Regions from separate parts of the Streptomyces sp. NPDC059008 genome, predicted to be linked through region 1. Evidence: riboswitches for the same ligand, from Rfam matches in the RefSeq annotation. Region 1 holds a riboswitch; each other region holds the start of a gene.
The links. A riboswitch is a leader RNA that binds a small molecule or an ion and turns the genes downstream of it on or off. The one in region 1 is predicted to bind cyclic di-AMP.
Positions count from the first base shown of each region.

Region 2: another riboswitch for cyclic di-AMP. It lies ahead of ACFWZH_RS32480 (M23 family metallopeptidase); the one in region 1 lies ahead of ACFWZH_RS04470 (NlpC/P60 family protein).
Region 3: another riboswitch for cyclic di-AMP. It lies ahead of ACFWZH_RS21575 (transglycosylase family protein); the one in region 1 lies ahead of ACFWZH_RS04470 (NlpC/P60 family protein).

Region 1 is NZ_JBHYJC010000002.1:350,523-360,990, reverse strand. Features, by position in the region: gene ACFWZH_RS04490 (cobalamin B12-binding domain-containing protein) at 18-476, opposite strand; gene ACFWZH_RS04485 (esterase/lipase family protein) at 852-1,733, shown strand; gene ACFWZH_RS04480 (peptidoglycan DD-metalloendopeptidase family protein) at 1,925-3,757, shown strand; gene pcrA (DNA helicase PcrA) at 3,854-6,334, opposite strand; cyclic di-AMP (ydaO/yuaA leader) riboswitch at 6,600-6,782, shown strand; gene ACFWZH_RS04470 (NlpC/P60 family protein) at 6,790-7,962, shown strand; gene ACFWZH_RS04465 (hypothetical protein) at 8,127-8,480, opposite strand; gene ACFWZH_RS04460 (NlpC/P60 family protein) at 8,805-9,941, shown strand; gene ACFWZH_RS04455 (alpha/beta hydrolase) at 9,997-10,468, opposite strand, start outside.
Region 2 is NZ_JBHYJC010000043.1:30,892-41,359, forward strand. Features, by position in the region: gene ACFWZH_RS32450 (hypothetical protein) at 80-958, opposite strand; gene ACFWZH_RS32455 (peptidoglycan DD-metalloendopeptidase family protein) at 971-1,714, opposite strand; gene ACFWZH_RS32460 (peptidoglycan-binding protein) at 1,717-3,009, opposite strand; gene ACFWZH_RS32465 (helix-turn-helix domain-containing protein) at 3,391-4,377, opposite strand; gene ACFWZH_RS32470 (PP2C family protein-serine/threonine phosphatase) at 4,587-5,729, shown strand; gene ACFWZH_RS32475 (DUF2332 domain-containing protein) at 5,812-6,966, opposite strand; cyclic di-AMP (ydaO/yuaA leader) riboswitch at 7,258-7,402, shown strand; gene ACFWZH_RS32480 (M23 family metallopeptidase) at 7,414-8,559, shown strand; gene ACFWZH_RS32485 (aldo/keto reductase) at 8,676-9,635, shown strand; gene ACFWZH_RS32490 (hypothetical protein) at 9,728-10,033, opposite strand; gene ACFWZH_RS32495 (PrsW family intramembrane metalloprotease) at 10,119-10,468, opposite strand, start outside.
Region 3 is NZ_JBHYJC010000017.1:134,679-145,146, forward strand. Features, by position in the region: gene ACFWZH_RS21525 (aldo/keto reductase) at 1-463, shown strand, start outside; gene ACFWZH_RS21530 (hypothetical protein) at 852-1,259, shown strand; gene ACFWZH_RS21535 (GntR family transcriptional regulator) at 1,429-1,692, opposite strand; gene ACFWZH_RS21540 (hypothetical protein) at 1,880-2,200, shown strand; gene ACFWZH_RS21545 (hypothetical protein) at 2,197-2,367, shown strand; gene ACFWZH_RS21550 (aminoglycoside phosphotransferase) at 2,514-3,314, shown strand; gene ACFWZH_RS21555 (exopolyphosphatase) at 3,733-4,725, opposite strand; gene ACFWZH_RS21560 (DUF501 domain-containing protein) at 4,722-5,264, opposite strand; gene ACFWZH_RS21565 (septum formation initiator family protein) at 5,382-5,834, opposite strand; gene eno (phosphopyruvate hydratase) at 5,976-7,262, opposite strand; gene ACFWZH_RS21575 (transglycosylase family protein) at 7,570-8,223, opposite strand; cyclic di-AMP (ydaO/yuaA leader) riboswitch at 8,231-8,441, opposite strand; gene ACFWZH_RS21580 (transglycosylase family protein) at 8,651-9,757, opposite strand; gene ACFWZH_RS21585 (cytochrome P450) at 9,978-10,468, opposite strand, start outside.

The sequences.
Region 1 (10,468 bases):
CTGCGCCGCGTCGCGGCTCAGACCGCCAGCGAGCGCACGTTGGCGTTGACCCACTCCACGATGGAGGCGGTCGTCGCGCCCGGGGTGAAGATCTCCGCGACGCCCTGCGCCTTGAGCGGGGGGATGTCCGCCTCGGGGATGATGCCGCCGCCGAAGACCTTGATGTCCGCCGCGTCGCGCTCCTGGAGGAGTTCGATGACCTTCGCGAAGAGGGTGTTGTGCGCGCCGGAGAGGATGGACAGCCCGATCGCGTCGGCGTCCTCCTGGATGGCGGTGTCGACGATCTGCTCCGGGGTCTGGTGCAGCCCGGTGTAGATCACCTCCATACCGGCGTCGCGCAGCGCCCGCGCGATGACCTTGGCCCCCCGGTCGTGCCCGTCCAGGCCCGGCTTGGCCACCACCACGCGGATCGGCCCCGACCTGCCTGCCACGCCCTGGCTCCCCGCTTGCGCCCCGTCCTGCCGAGCCACACTCATCACTGCCTCCAAGCCATGCACGGCACTGTGGTGCCGCCGAGCCGACAATCGATCGCGCGACCGCGATCCGGCGGCCACGAGCGTGAACGAACGTTATCTCCAGCATCGCTTACCCAGCTGTTTCGTGACATCCGGGGAGGGGGAAATCACACGTGGGACACGTTCGCTACGCGCCGCGTTCCGTGTGTCGTCACGCCATGGCCACGTGGTGCGGTGCGCGCGGGCCGGGCGCCCGGGGAGCCGCAGCCGGGCCACCGCGCCACGGGGCGCACATCAGGGCGAGTACGCCGCATGCTCGCCTTCGCAGCTCACGGCTTCCCGCGAGGGCATACGGGGGACGAAGACGCCTCCCGCATGCCGTTCGGGAGGTCGGCCATGCAGGTCCTGCCCTTGCTCAGCACACCCCTTCTGATCGCGCGCGCCGTGCGCGCACCCCTGCGGTGCGCGCGTCTGCTCCCGGTGCGCTCCGCGCGCCTGCTGGCCCGCAGCACGGTCGTGGAGCTGGCGGTCCTCGCCGGCCATCTCCTCCTCTATCCGACCGGCATCCCGCGCGAGCGCCCGCTGCCCCGGCCCACCGGCGCCGCCGATGCTCCCGTACTGCTGCCGACGGAGGGCCGGGCCCGTCCCCCCGTCCTGCTGCTGCACGGCTTCATCGACAACCGCTCGGTCTTCGTGCTGCTGCGCCGCTCGCTCCGGCGGCACGGCTGGCGCCATGTCGAGGCGCTCAACTACTCCCCGCTGACCTGCGATCTGCGCCGGGCCGCCGAGCTGCTGGGCCGCCATGTGGAGGAGGTGTGCGTACGGACCGGCCACCGCCGGGTGGACCTGGTGGGCCACAGCCTCGGCGGGCTCATCGCCCGGTACTACGTACAGCGGCTCGGCGGCGACGCCCGCGTCCGCATGCTCGTCACGCTCGGCACACCGCACTCCGGCACCCGCGTCGCACCCCTGATGTCGGCGCACCCCCTCGTCCGGCAGATGCGCCCCGACTCCGAGGTGATAGCGGAGTTGTCGCTTCCGGCCCCGCACTGCCGGACGCGGTGGGTGGCCTTCTGGAGCGAGGAGGACCAGGTGATGGTGCCGGCCACGACAGCCAGGATCGATCACCCGGACCTGATCGCGCAGAACGTGCGCGTCCTCGGCGTCGGGCATCTCGCGCTCCCGGTCAACGGCGCCGTCGCCGCCGGAGTACGTGAGGCGCTGAGCTCCGCGGAGGCGGCCGGGGAGGGGGGCACGGAGGCCGTATCGGTGGCCTGACCGCCTCCCCTGACATGACACGGAGTCGAACATCCGTCGAACGGGGCGCCAAGAAGTCGCATGCGGGCTGCCGAAAGGCGGCCAAATGCCCGGTCTTGCCGAGCCCGGTTCCCGTGGAAGATTGTCGCCGTCGCGTACCGCCGGGTACAGTCGCCGCTAATTCTCCTGCTGCCGAGGCGAAAGAGAAGTTGGTGAACGACCGTCACCCATCGGAAGGCCCGCTTCCGACCGGCTCCGCTTCCGACGCCTCGTATGCGCACTATCCCGCCTACGACGCCTACGGGCAGCAGCACTCCGGGACCGGCAGCGCCGGTTACGGCGACGGCGACCCCCTCTTCGGCTCGCTCCCCGGCTCCTACGACGCCGGGGCGTACGACACCGGCTCCTATGCGACCGGCGCCTACGGCACCGTCGCCTACGACGCCGGGACGCACGGCAACGGTTCCTACGACACCGGCAGCCACGACACCTCCGCGTACGGCGCCGGCGCATACGACACGGGCAGCTACGACACCGGCGCGTACGACACGGGGGCCTACCCGACGGCCACGGGCGGCGGCTACGCCACCGGCATCTACGACACCGGCAGCTTCTCCTCGACCCAGTGGGACACCGGCGCCTACGAGACCGGCACCGCCCCGGGCTACGACCCGTATGCGCACACCGCGTACGACACCCTGGCACCGGGCGCGGCCGCCTACGCCTCCGCGCCCCACGAGTCCGGCGCCTACGAGGCGGCCGCCTATGACGCCACCTCCTACGGGCACGGCGGATACGACACCGGCGGCCACGCCACCGGCGCGTACGACACCGGCAGTTATCCGACCGGGACGTCGACCGGGACGTACGAGACAACAGGTGCATATGAGACGGCCGGTGGCTACGACACCATCGGCCGGCAGGCCACCGCGGTCGAGGAGACCGCCGCCTTCGAGGCCGCGACCTTCGACACCTCGGGCTTCGACACCTCGGGCTTCGAGACCCAGAGCTATGAGGCCACGGCGATCTGGCCGGTGGCCGACCAGGAACTGATCGCCGGGATCCCCGCACAGGCCGGCCCGCCGCCGGGCGACACCGACCAGTGGGAAACCGCCACTTGGGAGGCGGCCGAACGGCACGAGACCGGCTCCGGCGTCGACGGCGGCATCGACGACGACGGCGGCGCCCGCTCGGACGAGGCCGCCGCCGTGGCGGACGCCATGACGCAGGCGATGCCGGTGACCCCCGCGGACCCCGCCCCGGCCGGCCGCCGGGTCACCGGACCGCCGGCCGGCAAGGCCGTTCGCGGCCGGGGCCGGCGGCGTCCGGCCAAGCGGTCGGCGCTGCTGACCGTCGCCGTTCCGTCCGTCGCCGCCATGGGCGTATGCGGTGTGGCGGCCGCGTCCGTCGCCGGTATCGGCGGGGACGACAAGGACGAGACGACCACCCAGGCCGCGGTCGACCCGGGGGCCGTGAAGCCCTCCGCGGCCAACAAGAAGCTCGACACCCAGCTCGCCGGGCTCAGCGCCGGCGCCGACGACTTCCGCGACCGCGCCAGTCGCACCCAGGAGCGGATCGACCTCAAGGAGCGCCAGGCGCTGGAGCGCAAGCGCAAGGCGGAGGAGGCGGCCCGCAAGGAGGCGATGCGGCCCAAGTTCGTGCTGCCGGTCAGCCAGCACGGGCTGAGCGCGCTCTTCGGCCAGGCCGGTGTGAACTGGATGTCCGTGCACACCGGCATCGACTTCCCGGTCGACTACGGCACCCCGGTCCTGTCCGCCACCGACGGCACCGTCCGCACCCAGTGGAACTCCGCCTACGGGAACATGGCGATCGTGACCTCGCCCGACGGCACGGAGACCTGGTACTGCCATCTGAGCAGCACCAAGATCCGCTCCGGATCGATCAAGGCCGGCGACCAGATCGCCTACTCGGGCAACTCCGGCAACTCGACGGGACCGCATCTGCACTTCGAGGTGCGTCCCGGCGGGGGCTCGGCGATCGACCCGCTGCCGTGGCTGCGCAGCCACGGGCTCGACCCGAACTGACCCCCGGCGTACCGTTCCTGCAACGTCGGGCGTGCCGTTCCCGCAGCGTCGGGCCGGCGCCGCTCCCCGTCCTGCGCCGGCCCCCGTCCCGCCCGCCTACAGCTTCTCGACGGGCGCGTACCGCAGCAGCAGCCGCTTGGGCTTCTCGCCGCCGAAGTCGATGGTCGCCTCGGCGTTGTCGCCGCTGCCCTTGACGCCGACGACCGTGCCGAGCCCGAAGCTGTCGTGGGTGACGCGGTCGCCGACGGCCAGCGAGACCACCTCGCGGTCCTTGGTGCGCCGGGTCGCGAAGCCGCTCGGACCCTTGGCGCGGGCCGACGAGAGCGTGGCGCCGACGCCCCCGCCGAAGCCGCCGGAGCCCCCGCTCCTCGACGTCAGGCCGCCCATGGACGCCGACGGCGTCGCCGGACCGGTCCGCCGCCATTGCACGTGGTCGTCCGGGATCTCCTCCAGGAACCGGGAGGGCGGGTTGTACGACGGCTGGCCCCAGGCGCTGCGCATCGTCGAGCGGGTGACGTAGAGCCGCTCGCGGGCGCGGGTGATGCCGACATAGGCCAGCCGGCGCTCCTCCTCCAGCTCCTTGGTCTGGCCCAGCGCCCGCATGTGCGGGAAGACGCCGTCCTCCATGCCGGTCAGGAAGACGACCGGGAACTCCAGGCCCTTCGCGGTGTGCAGCGTCATGAGGGTGATCACGCCGCTGCCCTCCTCGTCCTCGTCCGGGATCTGGTCGGAGTCGGCGACCAGCGCGACCTGCTCCAGGAAGTCGGCGAGGGTGCCCGGATTCTCCTCTCCGCGGTCCTGCTCGAATTCCAGGGCCACGGCGGCGAGTTCCTGGAGGTTCTCGATCCGGGTCTCGTCCTGCGGGTCGGTGGAGGCCTGGAGCTCGGCGAGGTAGCCGGTGCGCTCCAGGACGGCCTCCAGGATCGTGGCGGGCCCGGCGCCGGACTCGACGATCGTGCGCAGCTCCTCCATCAGGACGTTGAAGCGCTTGACGGCGTTGGCGGAGCGGGCCGCCATGCCGTACGCCTCGTCGACCCGGCGCAGCGCCTGCGGGAAGGTGATCTTCTCGCGTGAGGACAGGGCGTCGATCATCGCCTCGGCGCGCTCGCCGATGCCGCGCTTGGGGACGTTGAGGATGCGGCGCAGCGGGACGGTGTCCTCGGGGTTGGCGAGCACCCGCAGATACGCCAGGACGTCGCGGACCTCCTTGCGCTCGTAGAAACGCACCCCGCCGACGACCTTGTAGGGCAGACCGACCCGGATGAAGATCTCTTCGAAGACACGGGACTGGGCGTTGGTGCGGTAGAAGACGGCGACGTCGCCGGCCTTGGCGTCGCCGGCGTCGGTGAGACGGTCTATCTCGTCGGAGACGAACTGCGCCTCGTCGTGCTCGGTGTCGGCGACATAGCCGGTGATCTTGGGGCCGGCGCCGGCGTCCGTCCAGAGGTTCTTGGGGCGGCGGTTCTCGTTGCGCTCGATGACGGCGTTGGCGGCGGACAGGATCGTCTGGCTGGAGCGGTAGTTCTGCTCCAGCAGGATCGTCGTGGCGTCCGGGTAGTCCTCCTCGAACTGGAGGATGTTGCGGATCGTGGCGCCGCGGAAGGCGTAGATCGACTGGTCGGCGTCACCGACGACGCACAGTTCGGCGGCGCGGATGTCGGCCGTTCCCCTGCCGACCAGCTCGCGCACCAGGGTGTACTGGGCGTGGTTGGTGTCCTGGTACTCGTCGACGAGCACATGGCGGAAGCGGCGGCGGTAGTGCTCGGCGACGTCCGGGAAGGCCTGCAGCAGATGGACCGTCGTCATGATGATGTCGTCGAAGTCCAGGGCGTTGGCCTCGCGCAGCCGCGCCTGATACATCGCATACGCCTCGGCCAGCGACTTCTCGAACCCGTCGGCCGCCGTCTGGGCGAAGGTCTCCTCGTCGATGAGCTCGTTCTTGAGGTTGGAGATCTTCGCGCTGAAGGACTTGGGCGGGAAGCGCTTGGGGTCCAGGTCCAGATCGCGGCAGACCAACGCCATCAGGCGCTTGGAGTCGGCCGCGTCGTAGATCGAGAAGGAGGAGGTGAAGCCGAGCTTCTTGGACTCGCGGCGCAGGATGCGCACGCAGGCGCTGTGGAAGGTCGAGACCCACATGGCGTTGGCGCGCGGGCCGACCAACTGCTCCACGCGCTCCTTCATCTCGCCCGCGGCCTTGTTCGTGAACGTGATCGCGAGGATCTGGCCGGGGTGGACATGGCGCTCGGCGAGCAGATGCGCGATGCGGTGGGTGAGCACCCTGGTCTTGCCGGAGCCGGCGCCCGCGACGATCAGCAGCGGGCCTCCGGCGTGCACCACGGCGGCCTTCTGCTCGTCGTTGAGCCCCTCCAGCAGCGCGGCCGCATCGACGGGCGGGCGGGCGGCGCCGTCGCGGTAGTACGCCTCGGTGTGCACGGGCGCGTCGAACCTCCCGCCGAAGAGGTCGGCGGGGACCTCCTCGGGGACCGGCTCGTGCTCGTCCTCGGGAGGCGGCGGGTGCTCCTCCTCGCCCTTGGGGCCGAGGTCCGCCAGAAAGCTGTCGTCAAAGAGGCTGCTCATCGCCCACCGAGTCTAGGCCGCCGCACTGACAGCGCGCCGGGGAGTGCGGGATTGTCCGCGCCGGGGCAGGTCAGGCGGTCGGAGGCGGAACCGCCGGGTGCCGGCGGCGTACCCGAACCCGACATCTGACGCAACACCCCCCGCAGCGCGTTCAGGTCACGAAAAGGTTTCGGGCATATCGAACATCAGCCTTCACAGGAGCCACACGAATTGGCTAACGTCCTCGCTCAGGCAGCCCGCCTCCCAGCGGTCGACAGCTTCCGCACGGGCCGCCGCGCCGAGTCCGGCCCTGCCAGCAGGCACCCGGAGCCGGGGACCCACCAGCACCACCGGGGTGAATCGATCCAGCGGCCGCCGTCGGCGACCGCACGGACCGTAGGGCAAGCCTTCCGTCAGCGACACCGCCCGAACCCGACAGCTAACCCGGTAGGCGGTCACGGAAGGAGTTGCCGGCCTTGGCGTCCCATCGCAAGCCGCGCACCAGCGTTCTCATCTCGCCCGGGAGCCGGCGTACCGCGGCCGGGCTCACCACCGCCGCGCTCGCCTCGGTCACCCTGCTGTCGCAGTCCGCCGACGCCGCCCCCAGGGCGCCCAGGCCCTCCATCGAAGAGGTCAAGCAGAAGGTCGACGGCCTCTACCACCAGGCCGAGGTGGCCACCCAGAAGTACAACGCCGCCAAGGAGCGCGCCGAGCACCAGAGCGCCACCGTCGACGGTCTGCTCGACGCCGCCGCCAAGCGCGCGCAGCGGATGAACGAGTCCCGGCGCGAACTGGGCACCTTCGCCTCGGCGCAGTACCGCACCGGCGGCATGAACCCGACGGCGCAACTGATGCTCGCCAAGGACCCGCAGCAGTTCGTCGACCGCAGCCACCTCATGGAGCGGCTGACCAGCCGGCAGAAGCAGGCGGTCACCGACTACCAGGAGCAGGCGGCGGCCGCGGCGCGGCAGCGGGCCGAGGCCACCAGCAGCCTGGAGAAGCTGCAGAAGTCGCAGGCGGCGCTGAAGGAGTCCAAGCAGTCCGTCCAGGAGAAGCTGGCCGAGGCCCGGCAGCTGCTGTCGCGGCTCACCGCCCAGGAGAAGGCGCGGCTCGCCGAGCTGGAGCGCCAGAGGGAAGAGGCGGCCCGGCGCAAGGCCGAGGAGGAGGCGCGCCGGCAGCAGGAGCGCGAGCGGCAGCAGCAGGAGGACGGCGGCTCGACGGGCGGACAGACCGGCGGCGACACCGGCGGGCAGACCGGCGGTGGCACCAGCGACGGCGGCTCCACCGGGGACTCGTACGCCACCAAGGCCGAGAAGGCCCTGGCGTTCGCCCGCGCCCAGATAGGCAAGCCGTACGTCTGGGGCGCCACCGGGCCCAGCTCCTATGACTGCTCGGGGCTGACGCAGGCGGCGTGGAAGGCGGCCGGGGTCGATCTGCCGCGGACGACCTGGGACCAGGTCAAGGTCGGCCAGCGGGTGGCGACCAAGGATCTGCAGCCCGGTGACCTGGTGTTCTTCTACGACGACATCAGCCACGTCGGCATGTACATAGGCGGCGGCAAGATGATCCACGCTCCCAAGCCGGGCGCCTACGTCCGCGAGGAGTCGATCTACTACATGCCGATCTACGGGAGCGTCCGCCCGGCCTGAGACAGGCCCCGCCTCCCCGCGGCCCCCTCCTCCCCCGAGGCGCCCCGTCCGGGCGCCCGGCAAGACCACCCCCCACGGTCACCCCCCACACGCCACCGCGCGGCCATCGGCTCCGGTTCCGGAGCACGGTGACCGCGCGGTGTGCCGTAGTGGGGGCGTCGCCGTCAGGTCCAGAGCACCGCGATGAAGATGTTGGCGATCGTGAGCGCGCCCACCGCGCCGAACAGCGGCGCGGAGACCTTCTCCTCGTCCCGCTTGACGTAGACCAGCGCCAGGATCACCACCAGTACGGCCATCTTGACGCCGATCTTGATGTTGTTGACGGAGTGGTCCTGGGCCTGGTTGAGGCCGACCAGCACGATGCCGGTGACCAGCATCGTCAGCGCGCCGTGCAGCATGGCCGGCACGAAGCGGGCGGTGCCCGCGCCCATCGCCTTCATCTGGGTCAGGAAACCGCCCAGCAGGGAGGCGATGCCGATGATGTGCAGGCCGACGAAGACATTGATTACTACGTCCATAGTGCTGGATCGTAGCCGTCGTATAGCACGGCCCTTCAGGCAGGGCGTCCGCAATCGCCGCTTCGGTCACGGCAGACCGGTCCCGGTGTGCAGGCGGCGGCGGTGCGGTCACCCGCGCACCGGCCGCGGTCGAAAGCGAACAATGCCAGCCAACCGGACTCACCCCCGTGACGCCCAGGCTTAGCGTCCTCCTCCAGGCGGCCGACACCCCGCCATCGCCGGACCGAGCGCCGGTGTTCCGTCGGCCGCCCCGCCGAGAGGTGCGGCGGCGGTCGGCTCCCCCGTTGCCGACCGCCGCCGGGCCCCCGGCCCGAAGGGAAGGAAGTGACGGCCACCGTGGCCTCGCACCGCAAGCCCAGGCAGCATCCGCTCGCCGCGCTCACGGGCGGTTCGCGCAGTGCGCGCACCGTCCGTACGGCCGCCACCCTCGCCCTCGCGGGTGCCGCCACCGCCACCGCCTTCGACGGCACCGGCCAGGCGGCCCCCTCCCCCACCCCCGACCAGGTCAAGGACCGGGTCGACGCGCTGTACCAGGAGGCAGAGGTGGCCACACAGAGCTACAACGGCGCCAAGGAAGCCGCCGACACCGCACGCGAGGAGCTGAGCAGACTGCAGGACGAGGCCGCCCGCCGGACTGGGAAGCTGAACACCGCCCGCGCGGAACTGGGCGCCGTGGCCGCGTCCCAGTACCGCGCCGGCGGTATGGACCCGACCGTTTCACTGCTGCTCTCCGAGGACCCGCAGCGCTATCTGGACGGCGCCGCGGTGCTGGAGCGCGCGGGCAGTCACCAGGCGGCCGCGGTGGCCGGTTACGCGCGCCGGCTCGGCAGTGTGCGGCAGGTCCGGCAGCGGGCCGAGGACACCGCGCAGCGGATGGTGTCCACCGAGGCCAGGCTGAAGAAGCACCGGGTCACCATCGTCCGCAAGCTGGACGCCGCCGAGCAGCTGCTGGACCGGCTGACCGCGGAGCAGCGGCGCCGGATGGCGGGCGCGGACGGCTCCCGGGGCGGTGCCCGCGCGGACCGGGGAACGGGCCGTGGCGACGGCCTGCTCGGCGGGATCCCCGCCGGCTCGGCGGCCGCCGCGGCCTCGGCGGCCGCGCTGGCCCCCAACTCCCGGGCCGCCCGCGCCGTCTCCTTCGCCTACTCCGCCCTCGGCAAACCGTACGTCTGGGGCGCCACGGGCCCCTCCGCCTACGACTGCTCGGGCCTGACCCAGGCCGCCTGGGAGTCCGGCGGCGTCTCGCTCCCGCGCACCACCTACACCCAGATCAACTCCGGCCCCCGCATCGACCGCTCCGAACTCGCCCCCGGCGACCTGGTGTTCTTCTACACCGGCATCAGCCATGTGGGCCTGTACATCGGCGACGGCAAGATGATCCACGCGCCCCATCCGGGGGCGCCGGTACGCATCGCGCCGATCGACCAGATGCCGTTCGCGGGGGCCACCCGGCCGGCGTAGGGCCGCCGGGCCGGCGCGCGGGAGCCGGGCCGGCCCGGGGACTCCGGTGGAGGGGTCAGGGCTTCAGCTGTGTGCCCAGCCACCGGAAGATCTCCGGCACCTGCTGGCGCCAGACCGCCGTGGTGTGGCCGCCCGCATTCGCCGCGATCTGCCGCACGGTCACCGTGGTCGGCAGCTTCGCCAGCTGGCGCAGGCCGATGCCCGCCTGGTAGCCGTCGCCCGCCGCGCCCGAGACGTACAGCGCCGTACGGGGCGGGCGGCCGGCGGCGTTGGCGGACTTCAGGATCTGGATCGGATTCGACGCGATCCGCAGCTGGGGGTCCTTGCCGGCGAGGGAGTCGGGTTCGAGGGCCGGGTCGTTGTAGCCGGACATGGCGATCGCGGCGCGGTAGCGGTCCGGGTGGGCCAGGGCGAGCTTGGTGGCGCAGTGGGCGCCCGCCGAGTAGCCGGCCAGGGCCCAGGAGTCCGGCTTGTCGCCCACCCGGAAGTTGTCGACGACCATCTTGCGGACGTCGACGGTCAGCCAG
Region 2 (10,468 bases), on a different contig from region 1:
CCGCACGACGTCTTCCACGGCGCCCCACGAAACGCCCCTGGCTCTGCGACAGAGCCAGGGGCGTTTCCTCGGATGGCCGTCAGCACCGCTTCCCTTGCGGGCACACCGGCGTGGTCATCGCCCGGAAGACGTCGGCGTCGGGCGGGCCGGGCCAGGCGACGTCGGGCTTGTTGCCGCCGTCCTGGTGGTAGGGCGTCACCCACAGCCCGAGTTCGAGCACGTTGTCGCCCACCACCGCGAGGTACTCGTGCAGCGTGGTGGGGCGGGGCGCGTCCTTGTCGAGGACGAGGGTCGCGGCCACATGCCGGGAGTCCTGCGTGGTGTACGTCACCGAGGTGTCCGCGGCCGCGCACGCCCGAAGTTCCCTGACCAGGCCCCTGAACATGGCGGACGCCTGGCGTTCCCCGTCCTTCCTGTGTGCGGCGATGGTCTCCTGGGCCAGCCAGTTCTGGTCCCCGTCGTTCCTGCCCGGACGGGCCTTCTCGATCCATGCGGCGCGCGCCAGGGAATCCGTCTCGGGCGTGCGCCGCGACCCGCAGTGCTCCTCGAAGAGGAACTTCTCGCCGTCGGCGAGGCGGGCCGAGGTGTCCAGCATCGGCCAGTGGTACGACGCGTTCATCGGGATGGAGCCGGACTCCATCCACTGGTGGAGGCGGTCGTCCGGGTCGTCCGGGTCACGGCCGGCGGCCGGTGACGAGGACGCACCCGCAGGGGTGGTGGGCCCGGTCCCGGCCGTCTTCCCGGCGGCTGGGACCGACGGCGTGCCCGGAGCCGACGGACCTGAGGCGGACGGGTTCGTGACGGACGGGCTCGTGGCGGCCGACGGCCGGGTGCCGTCGGCGCGTGGGCCGTCGTCGGTGGTGCCACAGGCCGTCAGCGAACCGACGGAGAGGGCCAGGGCCAGGGGCGCGGCGAGCAGCCGGCCGGTGCGGGACGAGGCGGTGGTGGTGTCGGGCATGCTTCTCCCCGCTCACCAGGCCGGCTTGCGGTCGTGGCCGTAGCGGAACGGACCCGCGGGGTGGTCCTCGAAGTGCAGGTGCGGACCGGTGACGTTGCCGGTGGACCCGACCCTGCCGAGCCGCTGGCCGGCCTTGACCTTCTGGCCGGGGTGCACGTCTCGCCAGGACAGGTGGCAGTAGACGTAGACGCGGCCGTTGTCCGCCTGCAGGCCGATCCAGTTGCCGTAGGCACCGCCCCGGCCGTCCGACCACTTCACGGTGCCGTCCCGGACGGCGACGACCGGCGTTCTCTCCGGTGCCGCGTAGTCGTCCCCGGTGTGATACCCCGCCTGGTACCTGGCGTTCGGCACGCCGTACGCATAGTTGATGCCGTGTCCGGGCACCGGTGAGCCGACCCGGCCGCCCGCCGAACCTCCGTCGCCCTCCCGTACCTTGAAGCCGTACTCGGCTCCGAGCTTCTTGAGGGACGTCCTCCCGGGAACGCCGTCGGCCGCGCTGCCGGTGAATCCGAGGTGGCGCTGCCACCGGGCGTAGGCCTCCTTGGTGCGCGGGCCGAAGGTTCCCGGTGCGGAGGAGTAGTCGAGGCCCACGGCCTTCTTCAGTGCCTCCTGCACGGTCAGGACGCTGCCGTTCCTCGCGCCGGGGTGGACGTCGGACAGGGACACCACTTCTGCTCGCTGCACGCTCGGCTCTCCCGTGAACAACTCGGCCACACTGCCGGCCACACTGTCGAATATGTCTCCGATGCCGGGCATGCTCAGTAGCCCTTCGGAGGCCGGCTCGGGTCGAACTGCTGGACCCTGCCGGCGAGGTTGGAGCCGTCGCGGTACACGCCGTACCTGACCATCACGTAGTTCATGGCCGCGCAGATGTTGGCCACGCCGTCGTAGACGTTGTGCGAGGTTCCGGGCTGGTGGTTCTCGGCGAAGGTCTCCGGCATGACCTGCAGCAGTCCGCGTGTGCAGCTCTGCGGGTGCCCGTCGCTCTGCTCGGGCCCGTGGGCGTTCGCGTCGTAGGTGTTGACCGCGTTGAAACGGTAGGTCGACTCCCGCTTGGCCGCGGTCATGATGCCCTCCACCCAGTGGGTCTCGGGGACCTTGAGGATGTGGCAGGCCTCCTTCGCCGCCCTCGACGCGCTCCCGTCCGGCACGTGCTTGTACTCCACCGAGTCCAGGGGGATGGCGATGCGCCCGGTCCCCGGCTTGCCGTCGTCGTCCCGCTTGCGGTCGAAGAAGTCCAGCCCGTACACCCTGAACTTGTGCCGCTTGCCGAGCTCGACGAGCGAGTGGCGGCCGAAGACGCCGTCCGCGTCCGCGCCGGTGAAGCCGAGCTCGCGCTGGAACGCGGCCACCGCGGCCTTGGTCCGGGGGCCGAACGTCCCCGGCGCCGAGCTGTAGTCGAGCCCGACCTCCGCCTTCAGAGCGGCCTGCACGATCCGTATGGAGACGTTCCGCGCCCCGTAGACGACCTCGGAAGCCTTCACCTTGTGGTCCTCGTGGGGGAGCCGGTGCCCCTTCCAGCGCCACTCCTTGCGCGCCGCCCCGCCCCGGTGGTCGTGCGGATCGGCGGTCGGCGGGCACTCGTCGCCGGGGAACTTGGGCGCGAAGTACCCGACGATGCTCGCGCTCTTCCGCTCGGTCTTGTGCGCGTACACGCCGTTTCCCTGGTCGGCGTCCGTGGCGCCCGCTTCCACGGTGTTGCCGCCCTTGGTGTACACGTACGTCTCGTCGAAGCCGACCACGAGCTCCGTGTGGCCACCGTCGTGGAGGTTGACCCACGCCCCGACCGACGGGTACTCGGACCACTGGTCACGCTGCTTGGCCCACTCGGTGAACCCGTTGACGTTGGCGATGTGCGGCACGAACTCTTCCAGGCCCACGTCGGCGTACATGTCCCAGTCGAACATGACGCACCACGGCTCACCGTCCATGCCGTACTGCTTCCCGAACCGCGTCCGGTTGTTGTACTCCCCGTCCACGTTCGTCTCGTAGACGCCCTCCTTGATGCTCTGGACGTGATCGACCAGCTTTCGCCACTTCGGCGTCGTCATTACCGTTCCCCCATCGGAAAAAGTCGGCGTTCGCGGCTGCATGATTTCCGCCCCTTTGGGCGCGGAGAGCCGCGATGGGACATAGGGGGAAAGGGGTGCGGGGGGCGACCCCGGCGAGCGAAGTCCCCTGACCTCATCGGGAAGTTCGCCGTCGGCCGCGGACGGGGCCGCCTTCGTCTCCTCCGTTGACGAAGACGGTCGGCTTTCCGCGTGCCCGGCGCCGCCCGGAACTCCACGTCCCGGCGCATCGCCGGACAGTGTCGACGTGCACCCTCACATCCCCCTACAGCACGGGTTCGACGCAGCTGTTCGTCGAACCGGTGCGAGTCAAGCGTCCGGGAATCCGGTGAGGTTGTCGTTAGCGCCTGATGCACAAGTTCCTTAACCAGCAGTCGACTTACCGGCAACCAGTGCATGGCGCCGGTAGTCCTTCGGCGGAGTGCCGTACGCATTGCGGAAGGCGCGGCTGAAGTCGGCCGCGCAGGAGAAGCCCCGGCGGGTGGCGATGGCGTGGACGGGGGTGGAGTGCAGCGCCGGGTCGGTGAGGTCGCGGCAGGCGGCCTCCAGTCGCCTGCGGCGGATCCAGGCGGCCACGGTGGCCTCTTCGTGCTGGAAGAGGCGGTGCAGGTAGCTGAGGGAGATGTGGTGGGCGGCGGCGATCACGGCCGGGGAGAGACCGGGGTCGTGCAGGTGCTCCTGGATGAAGCGCTTGATGCGCAGCATGAGGGTCCGCCGGCGGGTGTCCGGTGGGAGGGCGCTGTCGGTTTCGAGGGTGTGGGCGAGGAGCGCGGTGACCAGGTCGGTCAGGACCGTGCCCAGCCGGGGGCCGTCGGAGGGCTGGTAGGGGGTGGTGTCCGCGCTCAGCCGGAGGAGGAACTGCGCCAGCAGCGCGCCGATCCCCGACCGGGTCGGCAGGCGCCGTGGGACCGTTCGACGGGCCCCGCCGCGCGGCAGGGGCAGCAGCGCCTTGGGGATCTCCGCCCCCACCGTGGTGACCGAGGCCCTGCCGCCGCGGATCTCCCACGGCAGCGAGGAATCGTTGATGACCAGGTCGGACGGCCGGTACACGACCTCGTGGTCGCCCCACCTGCCGGTCCCCGTCCCGGCCACGACGAAGGAGAGGTGGTAGAGCTCCGGGTCGGACTGCCGGATCAGCCGCGGTGTGCGCCGCATCACCACCTGCGGGACCGTGGCCGGCCACACGGACACGGCGCCGAGGTCCAGCACGCGCTGGACGGCCCGGAAGTCGTGGGCGTGGTCGCTGCTCAGATGGATCGGAGCATGGGTCTGCTCCATGCGCTCCGCCCAGTAGGACAACCGGTCCGCCGCCGGCACGTCCTCACTCCGGAAAACCGTCTCGTTCAGCATGTTTCCCCCTCCAAGCTGCACGCCCAAGGGGATGATCACGGACCCGGATAAGCGTCTGATGAACGTCTTTGCCGTGGCCCGGCCCGTGACCCGTCCGGCCCCCGACGACTCGCCATGGGCCCCCCTACCGGCAACCCTTGGGGAGTCGAGGCGGCCGACACGACGCTGCTCGTACGGAAGACGGGCGGGAGCGGAAGAGGCCGGTGCGGATGCGGCAGGTCGACGGGCCCCCTACGGGCGACGGGGAGCGGCGGGCGCGCCGCGAGCGGATGCCCCCGCCGGTGCGGCGCCTGGCGCGCTGGCTCCCCGCCCTGCTGATCGCCGCCGGCCTCGCCTTCGACCTGGGGACACCGCCCAGCTACACCGCCTCCCCCTTCTTCTCCGCCGCGCCGCTGGTCGCGGCGCCGCTCCTGTCGCTGGCGGCCACCGCCGGCACGGCCGTGGCCGCCATGGCCGGCGAGGTCTGGGGCGTGACGTACCGCAGCGCCGCCCCGAACTACCACGAGTCGGTGACGGAGATCGCCACGGTCTTCGTCGTCGCCCTGCTGGCGCTGGGCATCAACCGGGTCGTACGGACCAGCGATGCCCATCTGGCGTCCGTACGGGACGTCTCGGAGGCCGCCCAGCGCGCCGTACTGCCGCTGCCGCCCGAGCGGCTGGCCGGGCTCGCGATCGCCGCCCGCTACGTGGGCGCGCGGGCGGACTCCGGGATCGGCGGCGACCTCTACGCGGTGCAGGACACCCCGCACGGCGTGCGGCTGATCGTCGGCGATGTGCGCGGCAAGGGCCTGGAGGCGGTGGAGGCCGCGGTGGTCGTCATCGGCGCCTTCCGGGAGGCGGCGGAGCAGGAGGCCACCCTGGAGGCGGTGGCCGGCCGGCTGGAGCGGGCGCTGCAGCGGGAGGGCAGGCGGCGCGGAGGGCTGGACCGGTTCGAGGGGTTCACCACTGCCGTGCTGGCCGAGATCCCCGCCAACGGGCGGCCCGTACTGCGGGTCCTCAACCGCGGCCACCCGGCTCCCCTGATGCTCACCCCGGACGGCGGGCTGCGCGAGCTGGCCCCCGCGGCGCCGGCGCTGCCCCTGGGGATGAGCGAGGTGGCGAGCTGGCCCGACCGGTCGGACGAGACGTTCCTGCCGGCCGGCTCGCTGCTGCTGTTCTTCACCGACGGCATGACCGAGGCCCGCGACTTCCGCGGCCGTTTCTACAACCCCTCGAACCGGCTGCGGGGCCGCCGCTTCCCCGGTCCGGACGCCCTCCTGGACACCCTCGTCGAGGATGTGGCACTGCATACGGGCGGGGCGTCGGCGGACGACATGGCCCTGCTGGCGGTGCAGCGGCCCATGGGGGAGTAGGGCGGGGCGAGGAGCACCGGGCCGCCGATCGGGCGGGGCCGGGCACGGACGGGGCCGCCCCGCCCCGCTGTGCCGCTTGCGCCTACGTCCTCGTCCCGGGTTCCGTGCCCGGAAGTCGGTGCAGGCTCTCGCCGTGCGGGCCGGTGAGCGCGAGAGGCCGCCCGTCCAGGGCGAGGGTCAGCCGTCCGTCCTCCGGGCGCCCGGAGAGGTGCTCCGGCGCGGTGATCCACGGCAGGACCGAGTGGTGCTCGTTGGAGATCCAGTGCCCACCGCCGGGACGCCCGTCGAGCAGCGACCGCACGAGGCGCGCGAACTCCTCGCGGCGAGCGGGCGGAAGGTAGCTCAGCACCGCGCTGTGGAAGACGACCAGCGTCGCCTCGGGCGGTGCCGCGGCGGCCAGCGCGGGCAGCTCGTCGATCAGATCGCCGGGTACGATCCGCGGCCGCGGCGCCGCCCGTACGGCCTCGACGGCGGCAAAGAGCCGCGCCGCGCGCTCGCCCTCGCCCGGCCAGACGAGCGACTGCAGCCAGCGCAGATCGTCCGGTGCGCCCACGGGGTCGAGCGGGTTCAGATCGATTCCGGCCCGCCAGACGATCTCCGGCAGCCGGCCGGGCAGTTCCTCGGGCGCCCAGTCCGTACGGCAGCCGAACACCACCGGGCCGTCCGGCGCCCCCACCTCGACGGTCCGCGGGCCGCCCGCGGGCTGCCCCGCGTACCCGGTGGCGGACTCGTACCGGTACCGGTAGCTGTCGGGATGCAGACACAGCCCGGCCGACGCGCCGACCTCCAGCAGCGCCAGCGGCTGCGGCAGACGGGCGAGCAGCGGCAGCAGCGTGGCGCAGCGGGCCGGCTCGTTGGTCTGGGTGGCGCGCTGCATGATCACCGCGCGGACCTCGTCCCAGTGCCGGACCGTCCACTCGCGCCAGCGACCGTACGCGGCCTCGCCGCGCGGGCCCTGCTCCGCGTGCGGGCCGTCGAGCTGGCGGACGGCGGCGAGCAGGAGGTTCGGCTGCTGCTTGTTGCCGGCCGGCAGCGACCCCGACAGCAGATCGCAGAACTCCGGGTCCTGGCTGATCCGCGCGGTCAGCTCCGCATGGGCGTCGGACCGTCCCCGAGCCTCCCGCCACGAGAACTCCCGGTAGCGCTCCGCCACATCCGCCGCCGCGCTCCGGCCGATACCGCCCTTGACGTTTCCGGAGCTCACGGTGCTCCCCGCGCTCTCGACGTTGACGACCATGATCCGACGTTACGCCCTCACGTTCCGTAACTGGGGGGCGCCCCTCCGCATAACGACTGACGCACAATCAGCGCGAGATCGTTTAGAGGTGCAGGGGCAACTCGCCCGTTTTGTGGGCATGGTGACCGAAAAAGTCCAGGCCAAACCTCATGCGGAACGAATAAGGGTTCCCGGGAAGGCTTGGAAAACAGTCGCGACTTCTATTACTGTCCGATAACGCAGCGCGGTCGTCCCAGCCGTCGCAAGAGGCGGCACCGCGCGCCGACGCCGAATCCCGCACGCGCTTTTCACGCATCTCCAGCACTTCGAACTGCACCAAGGGAACCGGGGAACCACCACCTTGGGGTGAATCGGGCGCCTCCGCCAGAGTGGCCCGTAGGAGACCTTCCTGCTCCGAACCCGTCAGCTAACCCGGTAGGCGAGAAGGAAGGAAAGGAGTGCGCCCCCGTGGCGTCCAACAGGCCTGCCCCCGAGGCTTCGCCCGCATACCGACTCGACGACCGAGGCGCCTTCGAAGGCCCGGGTGATCCGCAGGGCATGGCGGGCATCGACGGCGACGGCCCGTGGGAGGAGTGGAATCCCACCGAGGAGTCGCTCCGACCGGCCCGTGGCAAGCACCGGGTGGCCAAGCAGCGCGGCGGCGGACTCGCCCGTAGTGGCACGGTCCTGGGTGTCGGCGTCATCGCGGCGGTCGGCGCGGGTGGCATGGCCACCGCCGAGGACCGTCCGCCGGTCCCGATATCCATGCCCGACATCGGCGGCATGGCCCACGACATCTCCGACAGCCTTCCGGATGCCGAGTCCCTCCCGGGGCTCGGCGGCCTCATATCCGACTCCGACTCCGCCGCGGCGGACTCCGGAGGCGACTTTGCCGACACCGTCGCCGCCGGTCCGCTCTCCCAGGTCACCCAGACCGGCACGACCGGTACGGGCGGCAACGCCGGCGAGGCGCTGCGCAGCCGCATCCTCCAGCAGGCCGACGCGCAGCAGGGTGCCGCCGAGGAGCAGGCCCGCGAAGCGGCCGAGGGCGCCGCCATCAAGCAGGCGGCGACGGAAGCGTCCGCGGCCCAGAAGACGGCCCAGGACGCGGCGGACAAGGCCGCGGCGGCCAAGAAGGCGGCAGAGCTGGAGGCCAAGCGCAAGGCCGAGGAGGAGGCGCGCCGGAAGGCGGAGGCCGAGCGCCTGGCCCAACTGGCGAAGAGCTTCATCGCCCCCGTCTCCTCCTACACCCTCACCGCCAGCTTCGGTCAGGCCGGCGACCGCTGGGCCGCCGACCACACGGGCCAGGACTTCGCCGCACCGACCGGTACGCCCGTCAAGGCGGTGCACTCCGGCACCATCACCCAGGCCGGCTGGGCCGGTTCGTACGGCTACCGCATCGTCCTCACCCTCGACGACGGCACCGAGCTGTGGTTCTGCCATCTGTCCTCGATGGTGAAGACCTCGGGCAAGGTCAACACCGGCGATGTCATCGGCCGCGTCGGCGCCACCGGCAACGTCACCGGTCCCCACCTCCACCTGGAGGTACGCCCCGGCGCCGGCGACCCGATAGACCCGATGCCGTGGCTGCGCGACCACGGCGTGAACGTCTGACGGCCCGGCCCGCAGGGAGACGCGCCTGAGGGCCTGCCGAAAGGCGGCCCGAGCGCGCCGCGGGAGGCCACTCCTCCCGCGGAATAACTCCCTCCCTCACCACGCTGCAACCACGTATGACCTCGACACACCCCACCCCCCAAAACCGCCGGAACCTCGGCTCGCTCGCCGTCTCCCCGCTCGCCCTCGGGGGCAACGTCTTCGGCTGGACGGCCGACGAGGCCGAGTCGTTCGCCGTGCTCGACGCGTATGCGGCAGGCGGTGGCAACTTCATCGACACCGCCGACGCCTATTCGGCCTGGGTGCCCGGCAACAAGGGCGGCGAATCCGAGACCGTCATCGGCAACTGGATGGCCTCCCGCGGCAATCGCTCCGAGGTCGTCGTCGCCACCAAGGTCGGCGCCCACCCCGACTACAAGGGCCTGAGCCCGGCCACCATCAAGTCCGCGGTCGACGAGTCCCTCACCCGTCTGCGCACCGACTACATCGACCTCTACTACACCCACTACGACGACGAATCGGTCGAGGTCTCGGAGATCATCGGCACCCTCGACGAGCTCGTCCAGGCCGGCAAGGTCCGTGAGATCGCCGCCTCCAACATCTCCGCGCGGCGCCTGGCGGAGTCCCTGGCCTTCTCCGCCCGCGAGGGCGTGGCCCGTTACGTCGCCCTCCAGCCGCACTACAACCTGGTCTCCCGCGACACCTACGAGGGCGAACTCGCCGACGTGGCGGCCCGCGAGGGCGTGGCCGCCATCCCGTACTGGGCCCTTGCCTCCGGCTTCCTCACCGGCAAGTACCGCCCGGGCACCGATGTCGCCAGCGCCCGCTCCGCAAAGGCCGGCCAGCACCTGGCCACCGACCGCGGGCTGCGCGTCCTTCAGGCCCTCGACACGGTCGCCGCCGCGCACGAGGCCGAAGTCGCCACCGTCGCCCTCGCCTGGCTGGCCGCCCAGCCCACCGTCGCGGCGCCCCTCGCCAGCGCCCGTACGGTCAGCCAGCTGGCGCCCCTCCTGGCCGTCGCCGACCTGACCCTCACGGAGCCCGAACTCACCCTCCTGACCGAGGCTTCGGCCTGATCCACCCACGGCGTGGACGGGGCGGGGCCGGGGCACGCACGATGCCCCGACCCCGCCCCGACCCCGCCTCGCGCCCGCGCCGGTCGCCGGCCTCACTTCCCCCGACGGTCGACCACCGCCCACGACGCCAGCGCGACCCCGCCCGCGACCGCGAACACCGAAGGCCAGGCCCCGATCTTCTTCGCCAGCGGATGCGACCCCACGAAGGCCGCCACATACGCCCCACTCAACGCCGCCGCGGTCTTGGCCCCGGCCTTCTCCTGCCACCCCTTGGCCGCCACGGCCCCCGCCGCCGCGAGCGCCACCCCACCCAGGGGCCGCTTCTTGGTCCACCGGGCCACGCCGTAGCCGCCCAACAGCCCACTCGCCGCAACCACACTCGTCGGTACGCCGGCCATCACAATCCTCCCGATCCAGGTCAACTCCCCCGAGCCTACGCGCGGGCGTTCCTCGCGGGGGTGGCGATCGGGGTGACAGCCGCGCCTACGCGTCCGCCGGTGCGCCCGGCCCGCTGTCCCCGTCCCTCTGTCCCAGCGCGCACGTCAGGGCCGGGCGCCCCCACGGCTGGTAGTGCCGCAGGTGCTCCAGGAGGTGTCGTTCGCGGGTGGTGAAGTCGGGGGTGGGGCCGGTGAGGTGGGCGCGGCGGCGGTGGAAGGAGAGGGCGGTGGCGAGGGCGGTGTACTCGGTGACGGCGCGGGCGGCGGCGGGGCCCTGGGCGCGGTGGGCCAGGTCGCGGGCGAGGGCGCGGGTCGTGAGGGAGGACAGGGCGGTGGGTTCGGTGGGGGCGAGCCAGCCGGCGGTGATGTAAGGGGCGAGGTAGCCGCGCAGGGAGA
Region 3 (10,468 bases), on a different contig from region 1:
GCTCACAAGGGGGTACGGCGTTGCAACCTGGTCTGGTCTGCACGATGGCCTGATGACAGTCGATCGACTGTTGGCCCTTGCTCACTGGGCCGGTGGTCCGCGCCACCATTTGCGAACCATCCAGCTCCCGCTATCCCTGGTGCAGCTCTCGCCGCTCGCGGAAGCGGTTCGCGGCCGGGGCGTACTCCTGGATGCGCACGACGCCGGCCTTGAAGTCTTCGCTTCTGCTCCACTGCATGGAGGGGAGCTGATGAGCATCGTGACACCGGGCGTAGCTGAACAGCTTGTGCCGGGCATGACGCCGTTGGAAGCGGTTCTTGGCACTGTGGCCTCATCCCCTGGTGTGACGCGGATTTTGCTCTCAGCGAGTACGCCGGAACACTGGGCCGATGCCGCCGCTGCCGTCTCGCGGCCCATCACGTCGCCTCAACTCCGGAGGATTGTCGATGCCTTCAGCTCCTGATGACCTCACTGCGGGACGCCTGCAAAAGGCTCTGCGCCACGCTGCCTCTGTCCTCCGTGTAACTCTCGTTGGTCCACCAATTTGGGGATGGGAGGGGAAAGGCATCAGCGGTCCGGCTGGCGAGGATCGCTGGCTTCGGCTGAGCTGCATTCCTGCTGATCGCACGCCTTCATGGGATGGCGCAGAGGCAGCGGAAAGGGCTGTTCCCGACGGCATCCCCCGCCCTAGGCTCCATGAGGTCAGCGAGTGGAGGGCAGGCGAGTTCGCCTACCGGGCGGAGCTGTACGACCGGGTAACCCGGCAGCCGTTGAGTGACGGGGCACTACTGTCCACTTCTCCGGACCTGCCTGATACGTGGTGGAAGGATCTGCGGAACTCTCTGGACTCCTTGACCACAGTGGAGACAGATCGCGTCGCCATCCGCCAGGAGCGGCTTCACTGGGCAATGCCGAAGTTCCTCGGGACAGAGCTGGACACTGAGGTGCCGGAGTGGTCCACGGCGCACGCTGACATCCAGTGGAGCAACCTCATCAGCCCCGATCTGTGCATTCTCGACTGGGAGCGTTGGGGTAAGGCGCCTGCGGGGTACGACGCAGCGACCTTGTTCATCTCCAGCCTGACCGTCCCGGACACCGCTGCTCGTGTCCGGCAGGAGTTCGCAAGTGTCCTGGACACGCCGGCTGGACGCTTCTCTGAGCTGGTGGTGGCGTCTGAGTTCCTACAGGGCATGCAGCGCGGCAACAACCTGGAGCTGGAGACACCACTGAAGCAGCGGGTCGCCTATTTGCTCGGCTGAGGACTGATGAGGGGCGAGGCGATCACGTGACTTCCGCCATCGGCGACTGACTGGCGCGCTGACTGCGGGCTCGCCGGCGCCCTCTGTGCACGAACGGCCTCGCTGATTTCTCCGCCGCCCAGCACGCCGGGCTAACCAGCGAGGCCGTAATCGCCGATCCTAGGCGTGGTTACTCGGCCGAATCGTCTTCGCGTTCGCCGGCCACGTACGACCCGCGCCCCCACTCGGTCACGATGAGCCCGCGTTCCCGTAGCACCCGCACCGCGCGGCGGGCGGTCTCCCGCGCCACCTTGAACCGCTCACAGAGTTCTGACTCTGACGGGATGCGCTCTCCGGGCTTGATGACGCCTGCCTTGATATCGGCCGTAAGCGCCTCCAACACCTGCATGTACGGCGCACGCGCGCTCGGTGGGTGGCTCGGGCTCTCAGGCATGGGGAGAGCGTAGACAACCCGCCATTCTTAAGGCGACTTAGACGGGCAGATGAGTTAGACAGGTAGACGAGTTAGACGTGTTGTCTTACCGTCGTCTGGAACGCGAAAACAGGAACGCCCCGAGCAGGCCGATTAGGCCCGGTCTGCTCGGGGCTCGCCGAAACAGCTAGTAGGAGCTGAACGACGTATGCGCGATGCTATCGCCCGCGCCCTCATTTGGGTGCTCACCGTCCTCCCCTGGACCCGCCGCCTTGAACCGGGGCGCCACTCCATGACCTACCTTGCCCAGCAGCCCAGCCCGGAGCCCGTAAGCGCGAATCCGTGGCTCAGGCCGTGGCGGGGGCCGAGCAGTAAAGAAGTTCGCGAGATCTTCCACGCCGAAGAGGTCCAATCCCTCACGCCAGAGCAGCGCGAACGGTGGTGGGCCGCCGCATTCTTTGAGATCGGGGTCGACTACGACTTCCCCACGAACAACATCACAGGCGCTCACCGGGTGGCAGCCGCGTGAGCGCCGTCTGCCTGCACTGCCAGCGCGAGACGGTCGCCCCCGTGGCGGTGGGGCACGTCGAGCGAGTAAACGGCCCCGGAGTGACGCTGTACGCCTGCCCCGACCACGCGCCTCTTTTCATCGCCGGCCCCGTCCCCAATGAGGTGGCCCCTCCGCAGCACGGCTGACTCGCCACCGACACCCCGCCCCGTCCGGCCGCCCCGGGCGGGGCTTCGTCATGTCCCCACCCATCCCCAGGACCGGCCCGCCTGAATACCAACGCGTTGGAGGCCGTCACCCATCACCGCCCCCCTACACTCCCGCCGTGGTGACCATGAGAATGCATTGGGACGACCTACCGACCGCCACCCGCGCCGCCGTCGCCGCCCATACCGGCCCGATCTACAGAGCTACGACCGCCGGAACGGGCCTAAACAGCGAAATCGCCGCCACGCTCGATACACGCGCCGGCCACGCCTTCGTCAAGGGACTGCGCTGCGATCACCCTCGCGTATGGACACAGCAGCGCGAGGCCACCATTAACCCCCACGTCGCCCCCCTCGCCCCGCGCCTGCTGTGGGTCGTCGACGATGGCGAATGGAATTTGCTCGGCTTCGAGCACCTCGACGGCCGGCCCGCCGACTACCGCCCCGGCTCCGACGACCTACGGCTCGTCGCCGAGACGATCATCAAACTGTCCGCCGTTCACGCCCCCGCGGACGTCGAGCTGAAACATATCGAGCGGCGCCTCGCCGACTACCTCGACCACCCCGGCGACGCCGAGCTGCTGCTCGGCGACACGCTGCTGCATACCGACTGGACGCCGAGCAACGTACTGATCGTCGGCAACGTCGCCCGCGTCGTCGACTGGGCGTGGCCCACCCGCGGCCCGGCATGGGCCGACGCCGCCTGTTGGGTCGTATGGCTTATCTCCGCCGGCCACAACCCCGCAGACGCCGAACAGTGGGCCGCCAAGACCCCCGCATGGGCCACCGCGACCGCCCGCGCACTCGATGTCTTCGCAACCGCTCAACAGCGGCTATGGGCCGGCATCGCTGCGGACGCTCCCGACATCGCGTGGAAGCAGTCGCTTACCGCAGCCGCGGACCAATGGGCCACCTACCGCCGACACTGACGAGGGGAACGGTGCGCCGCGCCCGCCACGCCGCCGGGCAGCGGCGGGCGACGCAGCACCGACCTACGCCGGTCTGCCGTGCCTCGCTCGCTGGCTCGACCCTGCGGCTCACAAGCGCGGACCCCGTTTCCACCATCGAAACAATGTCCATCTGTCGAGCGCAGGTTACGAAACGAAGGTCGCCACGACTATTCCTGTGCTGATCTTGCGAAAGTCGGACATTCAACGGAATCTCAAGTTCCAAGCGACTACGGACGGGTAGTACGTTGATCACCGCCCGCGTTCGGTCAGTCCTTCGCATGACTGCCACGGAACCGGGCAAACCTACGGCCCCGCCGCCGCCGTGAAGCGACGCCGGGGCCGTAGCGTTTCACTGCCTCAACCGCCCAGAGGGTCACTCAGGCCGCATTACCGCAGGTCAGTCCTTGTCTTTCTTGTCGTCCATGTCCTCTGCCACTTTGTAGGCGATGCCGTCGAGGATGTCGTGCTCGCTGACGACGACCTCCTCGGCGCCCGTCCGCTCCATGATCGACAGCAGTACGAGCGCGCCCGCGCCGATCACATCGACCCGGCCCGGGTGCATGACGGGGATCGCCGCCCGCTCGGCGTGGGTGGCGGTCAGCAGCTGCTCGGTGATCTCGCGGACCTTCGCCAGCGAGATCCGCGCGTGGTGGATGGCCTCGGAGTCGTAGTGGTCCAGGCCCAGCGCGATACCGGCGACGGTGGTGACCGAACCGGCCAGGCCCACCAGCGTGGCGGCCTCGCTCAGCGGGACGGTCCGCTCCGCCCGGTCCAGCGCCGCGGCGATGTCCGCCTTCATGGCGGTGATCTGCCCCGGGGCCGGCGGATCGCTGATCTCTCCCCCGTGCAGCAGGTGCCGCTCGGTCATCCGCACGCAGCCGACGTCGACGGAGCACGCGGCGCGGTAGGAACTGCGCGGCGAGGCGTCCTGGGAGTCGCCGAGGACGAACTCGGTCGAGCCGCCGCCGATGTCCACCACCAGGAAGGGCTTGGCCAGGTCCGGGCGGCCCGCCAGCTCCTTGGTGGCGCCGTTGAAGGAGAACTCCGCCTCCTGGTCACCGGTGATCACCTCGGGCTCCACGCCCAGGATGTCCACGACGCCGCGGACGAAGTCCTCGCGGTTCTCCGCGTCCCGGGAAGCGGAGGTGGCCACGAAGCGGACCTGCTGCGCGCCCAGGCTGCCGATCACCGCGGCGTACTCCCGGCAGGCCGCGAAGGTCCGCTCCAGCGCCTCCGGCGACAGCCGCCCCGTACGGTCCACGCCCTGGCCCAGCCGGACGATCTGCATCCGGCGGTCGAGGTCCTTCAGTTCGCCCGTCGCCGGGTCCGCGTCCGCGACGAGCAGTCGGATGGAGTTCGTACCGCAGTCGATGGCGGCGACCCGCTTCACTGGGAACCTCCCTTGTCGTCCTCGGCGCAGGGGCTCACGCACGGCCCCTTCTTCCACCACTCCGGCAGCATCGCGAGGGCCTCGTCCCCGAGCGGGTTGACGCCGGGCCCGGCCGCCAGCGAGTGGCCGACGAGGACGTGCAGGCACTTGACCCGGTCGGGCATGCCGCCCGCGCTCGGGAAGCCCTGGAGCACCTCGATGGCGTCCCGCCGCCGGATGTAGTCCTCGTGGGCCGCGCGGTAGGCGGCGGCCAGCTCCGGGTCGGTCGCCAGCCGCTCGGACATCTCCTTCATCACGCCGTTGGCCTCCAGCGTGCCGATCGCGGAGGCCGCGCGCGGGCAGGTGAGGTAGTAGAGCGTGGGGAAGGGCGTGCCGTCCTCCAGGCGCGGCGCCGTCTCGACGACGTCCGGCTGGCCGCACGGGCAGCGGTGCGCGATGGCGCGCAGCCCGCGGGGCGGGCGGCCGAGCTGCTCCTTGAAGGCCGCGATGTCCGCGGCGGTGGGCTCGGTGGGCTCGGTCTGGGGCGGAGGGGTTTCCATGTGCGCTTTCGGTGAGGTGGGTGGTCGGGCGGCGGTGCGGACCGCCTGGTGTCGACAGTACGGGCTGCCCCGCGCCGGCGGTACGGCCCGAGGCGCACCGGCGTACGGGGCTCGGCGCTACCGCTTGTCGGCCGCGTCGACGGCGCTCCACAGATTCTCGTACCAGGGGCGCCGCGCCGCCTGCGGTCCCTTCGGGGCGGCGGCGGAACCGGAGCCGTCCTGGACGAGGTAGCCGGTCTCCCCCGGCATGACGTAGTGCAGCTGCCGGCGGGCCTGCTGGCGTACGTACTCCGGGTCCTGCCACCGGGCCCGCTGCTCGCGCAGCCGGTCCAGTTCGGCACCGGCGTCCTGGGCCTTGCGGCGCTGTTCGGCGATGTCGGAGCGCTGGGAGATGTACTGCCTTATCGGGTACGCGAGGGCGACCACCAGGGAGCACATCACCAGCGCCAGCAGGGCGGCGCGGCCGGTGAGGCGGTTGCGTCGGGGCGGGCGGGCTCGGTAGACGCGGGCGGCGGCCTGCTCGCCGAGCGCCTTGAGTCGGGTCGCGGTCGAGAACCGGTCCGCGGGCACGTCGTCTCCCCTTCACTGACTGACGCCGGACTGCAAAAGCGGGTACGTCCCCGGCAACGGTACGGGACCGTCGCCGGGGACGTACGAGGCGTTCGGCCGTGACGTCAGCCGATCAGCCGTTACGCAGGGCGCTGTGCCTCATCAGTTCCCGGAGCGAAACCGCGGGAAGGCGGAGCGGCCGGCGTAGACCGCGGCGTCGTCGAGGATCTCCTCGATGCGCAGCAGCTGGTTGTACTTGGCGACGCGCTCGGAGCGGGCCGGGGCACCGGTCTTGATCTGGCCGCAGTTGGTGGCGACGGCCAGGTCGGCGATGGTGACGTCCTCGGTCTCACCGGAGCGGTGCGACATCATGCACTTGAAGCCGTTGCGCTGGGCCAGCTCGACGGCGTCCAGGGTCTCGGTCAGCGAGCCGATCTGGTTGACCTTCACCAGCAGCGCGTTGGCGGAGCCCTCCTCGATGCCGCGGGCGAGGCGCTCGGGGTTGGTGACGAAGAGGTCGTCGCCGACCAGCTGGACCTTGGCGCCGAGCTTGTCGGTGATGACCTTCCAGCCGGCCCAGTCGTCCTCGAACAGCGGGTCCTCGATGGAGACCAGCGGGTAGGCCGCCACCAGCTCCGCGTAGTACTCGGTCATCTCGGCGGCCGAGCGGGTCTGGCCCTCGAACTGGTACGAGCCGTCCTTGTAGAACTCGGAGGCGGCGACGTCCAGCGCGAGCGCGATGTCCTGGCCGGGGGTGTAACCGGCCTGCTTGATGGCCTCAAGGATGAGGTCGAGGGCCTCGCGGTTGGAGCCCAGGTTCGGGGCGAAGCCGCCCTCGTCGCCGAGGCCGGTGGACAGACCGCGCTCCTTGAGGACCTTCTTGAGGGTGTGGTAGACCTCCGCGCCCCAGCGCAGCGCCTCGGAGAAGGACTCCGCGCCGATCGGCGCGATCATGAACTCCTGGATGTCCACGTTGGAGTCGGCGTGCGAACCGCCGTTGAGGATGTTCATCATCGGCACGGGCAGCACATGCGCGTTCGGGCCGCCGAGGTAGCGGAACAGCGGCAGGTCGCTGGCCTCGGAGGCGGCGTGCGCGACGGCCAGGGAAACGCCGAGGATGGCGTTGGCGCCGAGCGAGCCCTTGTTGTCGGTGGCGTCCAGGTCGAACATCGCCTGGTCGATCAGCCGCTGCTCGGTCGCGTCGTAGCCGACGAGCTCCGGGCCGATCTGCTCGATGACGGCCAGGACGGCCTTCTCGACGCCCTTGCCGAGGTAACGGTTCGGGTCGCCGTCGCGGAGCTCGATGGCCTCGAAGGCGCCGGTCGAGGCGCCGGACGGCACGGCGGCACGGCCCGTGCTGCCGTCGTCGAGGCCGACCTCGACCTCGACCGTGGGATTACCTCGCGAGTCGAGAATTTCGCGGGCTACGACGACGTCGATGGACGGCACGTTGTCTCCTTCATGGGTGTCTGGAGTTCTGCAGCATGAGCCTAACGGCCCCTGGCGCGTCCGCTTGCCCTCGGCCCGCTCCGTGGGACGAAAAGATACTCAAAGGCGCAGTTCACGGGAGGTTTCGGCACATTGTTCGCTGAGCGGGGAAAAATGCTCGACGGCGCTGGTCACCGGTGCTGCGCGCCCCGGTGAACGGAGAAGCCCCGCCACGGCGCACTGGGGGGGCGTGTGCGCCGGGCGGGGCAGTCTCACGGAGCGGCGGGGACCGCCGCCGGGGTCATACGGGTCCCGGTGAGGGGACGGCTCAGATGCTGAGCTGCTGACCCGGGAAGATCAGGTTCGGGTTGCCGCCGATGACCGACTTGTTGGCCGCGTAGAGCGACTTCCAGTTGGTGCCGTGGGCCTTGGCGATCTTGGCGAGGGTGTCGCCCGCCTTGACGGTGTAGTCGCCGCCGCGCTCGGACTTCTTCGGGGCCGGCTGGGCCTTCTCGGCCTTGGGGGCGGCCGGGGCCTTCTTCACCTCGGGCTTGGCCTCGTCCTGCTTGGGGGCGGACTTGGCGGAGGTGTCGAGCTCGGGGGCCGGGCCACCGGAGGTCAGACCGCCGGCACCGGCGCAGGACCAGGCGCCCGGGCCCTGGATGGCGAGGAGCTTCTCGGCGGCGGCGATCTGCTGGGCCTTGGTGGCCAGGTCGGCGCGCGGCGCGTACTGGGTGCCACCGGCGGCGGCCCAGCTGGAGTTGGAGAACTGCAGGCCACCGTAGTAGCCGTTACCGGTGTTGATCGACCAGTTGCCACCGGACTCGCACTGGGCGACCTTGTCCCAGGTGGCGACCGAGGCGGCGGAGGCGGACGTGGCGCCCATCAGCGGGACGGCGACGGCGGCACCGGCGACACCGGCGAGGGTGGCGACGCGGACGGCCTTGGAGGGACGACGGTGCTTGCCCTTGTTGATCAGCATGGTTCGTTCGTTTCCTCACCGACGCCTACGAGGTGAGCTGTCGGGTTCGGGCTGTGAGTCGCCCGGCCGGGCGCGCGTGGCGCACCTGGCTTCACCCCAAGCCGGCTGACCCGCTTTCACGGGCCGGGCCGGCGCCTACCTTGGTTCCCCCGCTCCTGCCTTCGGCGCTTGCGCGTCAACTGCCTCCGACCACCGGCAGGATTCGGCGTGTGATCGAAGGGGCTCGCTTTGGCGAGCGGTCCTGACCGTAAGCAGTAATCCCCTTGGTGTTCAAACCCCACCTTCTGAACCAAGTTGACCGTTTTTGATCACGGGTTGGTCACATATCTGCAGGTGGGGCCCGGTATGACGGCGGCGGGCGGATCTGTCCGCCCGCCGCCCAACGAGAGCCTTGTCTCACTTTCCCAAAGGGGACGAAGGCGGCGAACTAGCCTTCCTTGTGCCCGAGATCGAGCCGCTGACCCGGCTGGATCAGGTTCTCGTCGGTCCCGATGACGCCCTCGTTGCGCTCGTAGAGGGCGGGCCAGCCGCCCGGCAGCCGATGGGCCGCGGCGATGGCTGACAGGCTGTCACCCGGGCGCACGGTGTAGTCGCCGCCCGCCGGGCCCGTGCCGCGCCCGCCGTCGCCGCGCGAGGCGTGCCGGCCGCCGGGCGACCGGTCGCCGCCGTCGCCCTCGTCCGGGTCCGCGTCGCCGCGGTGCTTGCCCTTGCCGGGCGTCTGCCCGGGCGTACCGCTCGGGTCCGGGCGGTCGGCGTCGCCGGAGGGGTCGGTGGGGGAGGCGTCGTCGCCCTGGTCGCCGGGCGTGGTGGAGTCGGACGGCTCCGGGGTCTCGGAGGTGTCGCGGCCGTCGGACTCGGACGGCGCCGGTGTCTCCTGGGACGGCTCGTCGCCCGCATCGCCGCGCGCGTCGTCGGACGAGCCGTCGCGGGAACCGCCCTGGGATCCGTCGCGGGATCCGTCAGGGGATCCGTCATGGGACTTCTTCTCGGCGTCATTCTCGCGGTCGCCGTCGTGGGCCCCGGAGTCGTCCGGGCCGTCGGGCGTATCGGACGAGCCGGTCGAGGGGGACCGGTCCCACGGGGCCGGGTCGCTGTCGTCGTCGGACGGGTCGGGCAGCGGCGTGCTCGTGCCGCCCGGGTCGACCTCCGGCGCGCGGCCGTCCTTGGTGAGACCGGCGTTGACGGCGCAGCTCGGCCAGGCGTCCGGGCCGCGGTCGTCGAGGATCGATTCGGCCACGGCTATCTGCTGGGCGCGGCTGGCGAGATCGGGGCGCGAGGCGTAGGCCCCGCCGCCGTAGTCGTCCCACATCTCCTGGGTCAGCTGCAGCCCGCCGTAGAAGCCGTTGCCCGAGGCGGCGCTCCACACCCCGCCGCTCTCACATTGGGCGACCCGGTCCCAGGTCGCGGTGTCGGCGGCATGTGCCCCACTGGCGGAGAGCAGCGGCAGTGCGAGGCCCGCGCCGGTCACTCCCGCCGTGACAAAGATGGCCGGTGCTTGACGGGGGCGACGGTGTCGGCCGTTCCCGGAACGCATGCGGATGCCTTTCGCGCGGCGGTTGAGTTGTTCGACGACCGTTCGATTCCCCACCCCTTCGGACGTCCGCTGATGCGGGCGCCCGTGTGAACGAATCGTGAATCCTGTCGACCGTCGGGTCGAAAGGTAGCCGGGGTCACGGGTAGTCACAAGCCGGTGTAGTGCAGATCACGTTAAGGTCACGCGACTGACGATCTGTCACCTTTGACGGTGTCCCCGGTCAGGGCCGCTCGGGCGTGAACTCCACCGGGAGGGACCGCAGTCCGCGCATGATGAGCCCGCCCCGCCAGCGCAGATCATCAGGATCCGTGGCAAACCGGATGTCCGGGAGCCGGGTCAGCAGCGTGGCGAGCGCGGTCTGTCCTTCGAGCCGGGCGAGCGGTGCGCCCAGGCAGTAGTGGATCCCGTGTCCGTATCCCAGATGCTGATTGTCACGTCGGGTCAGATCGAGAACGTCCGGTTCGACAAAGCGTGACGGATCACGGTCCGCGGCCGCCAGCACCACCAGTACGGGGTCGCCCTCGGCGATCCGCTGCCCGCCGAGGGTCAGCTCCCGCGTCGCGAACCGCCAGGTCGCCAGCTCCACGGGACCGTCGTAGCGGAGCAGCTCCTCGATGCCGGTGGCCAGCAGCTCGGTGTCGCCCGCCGCCATCGACTTCTGCAGCAGTTCGCGCTGGGCGGGGTGGCGCAGCAGCGCGTAGGTGCCGTTGC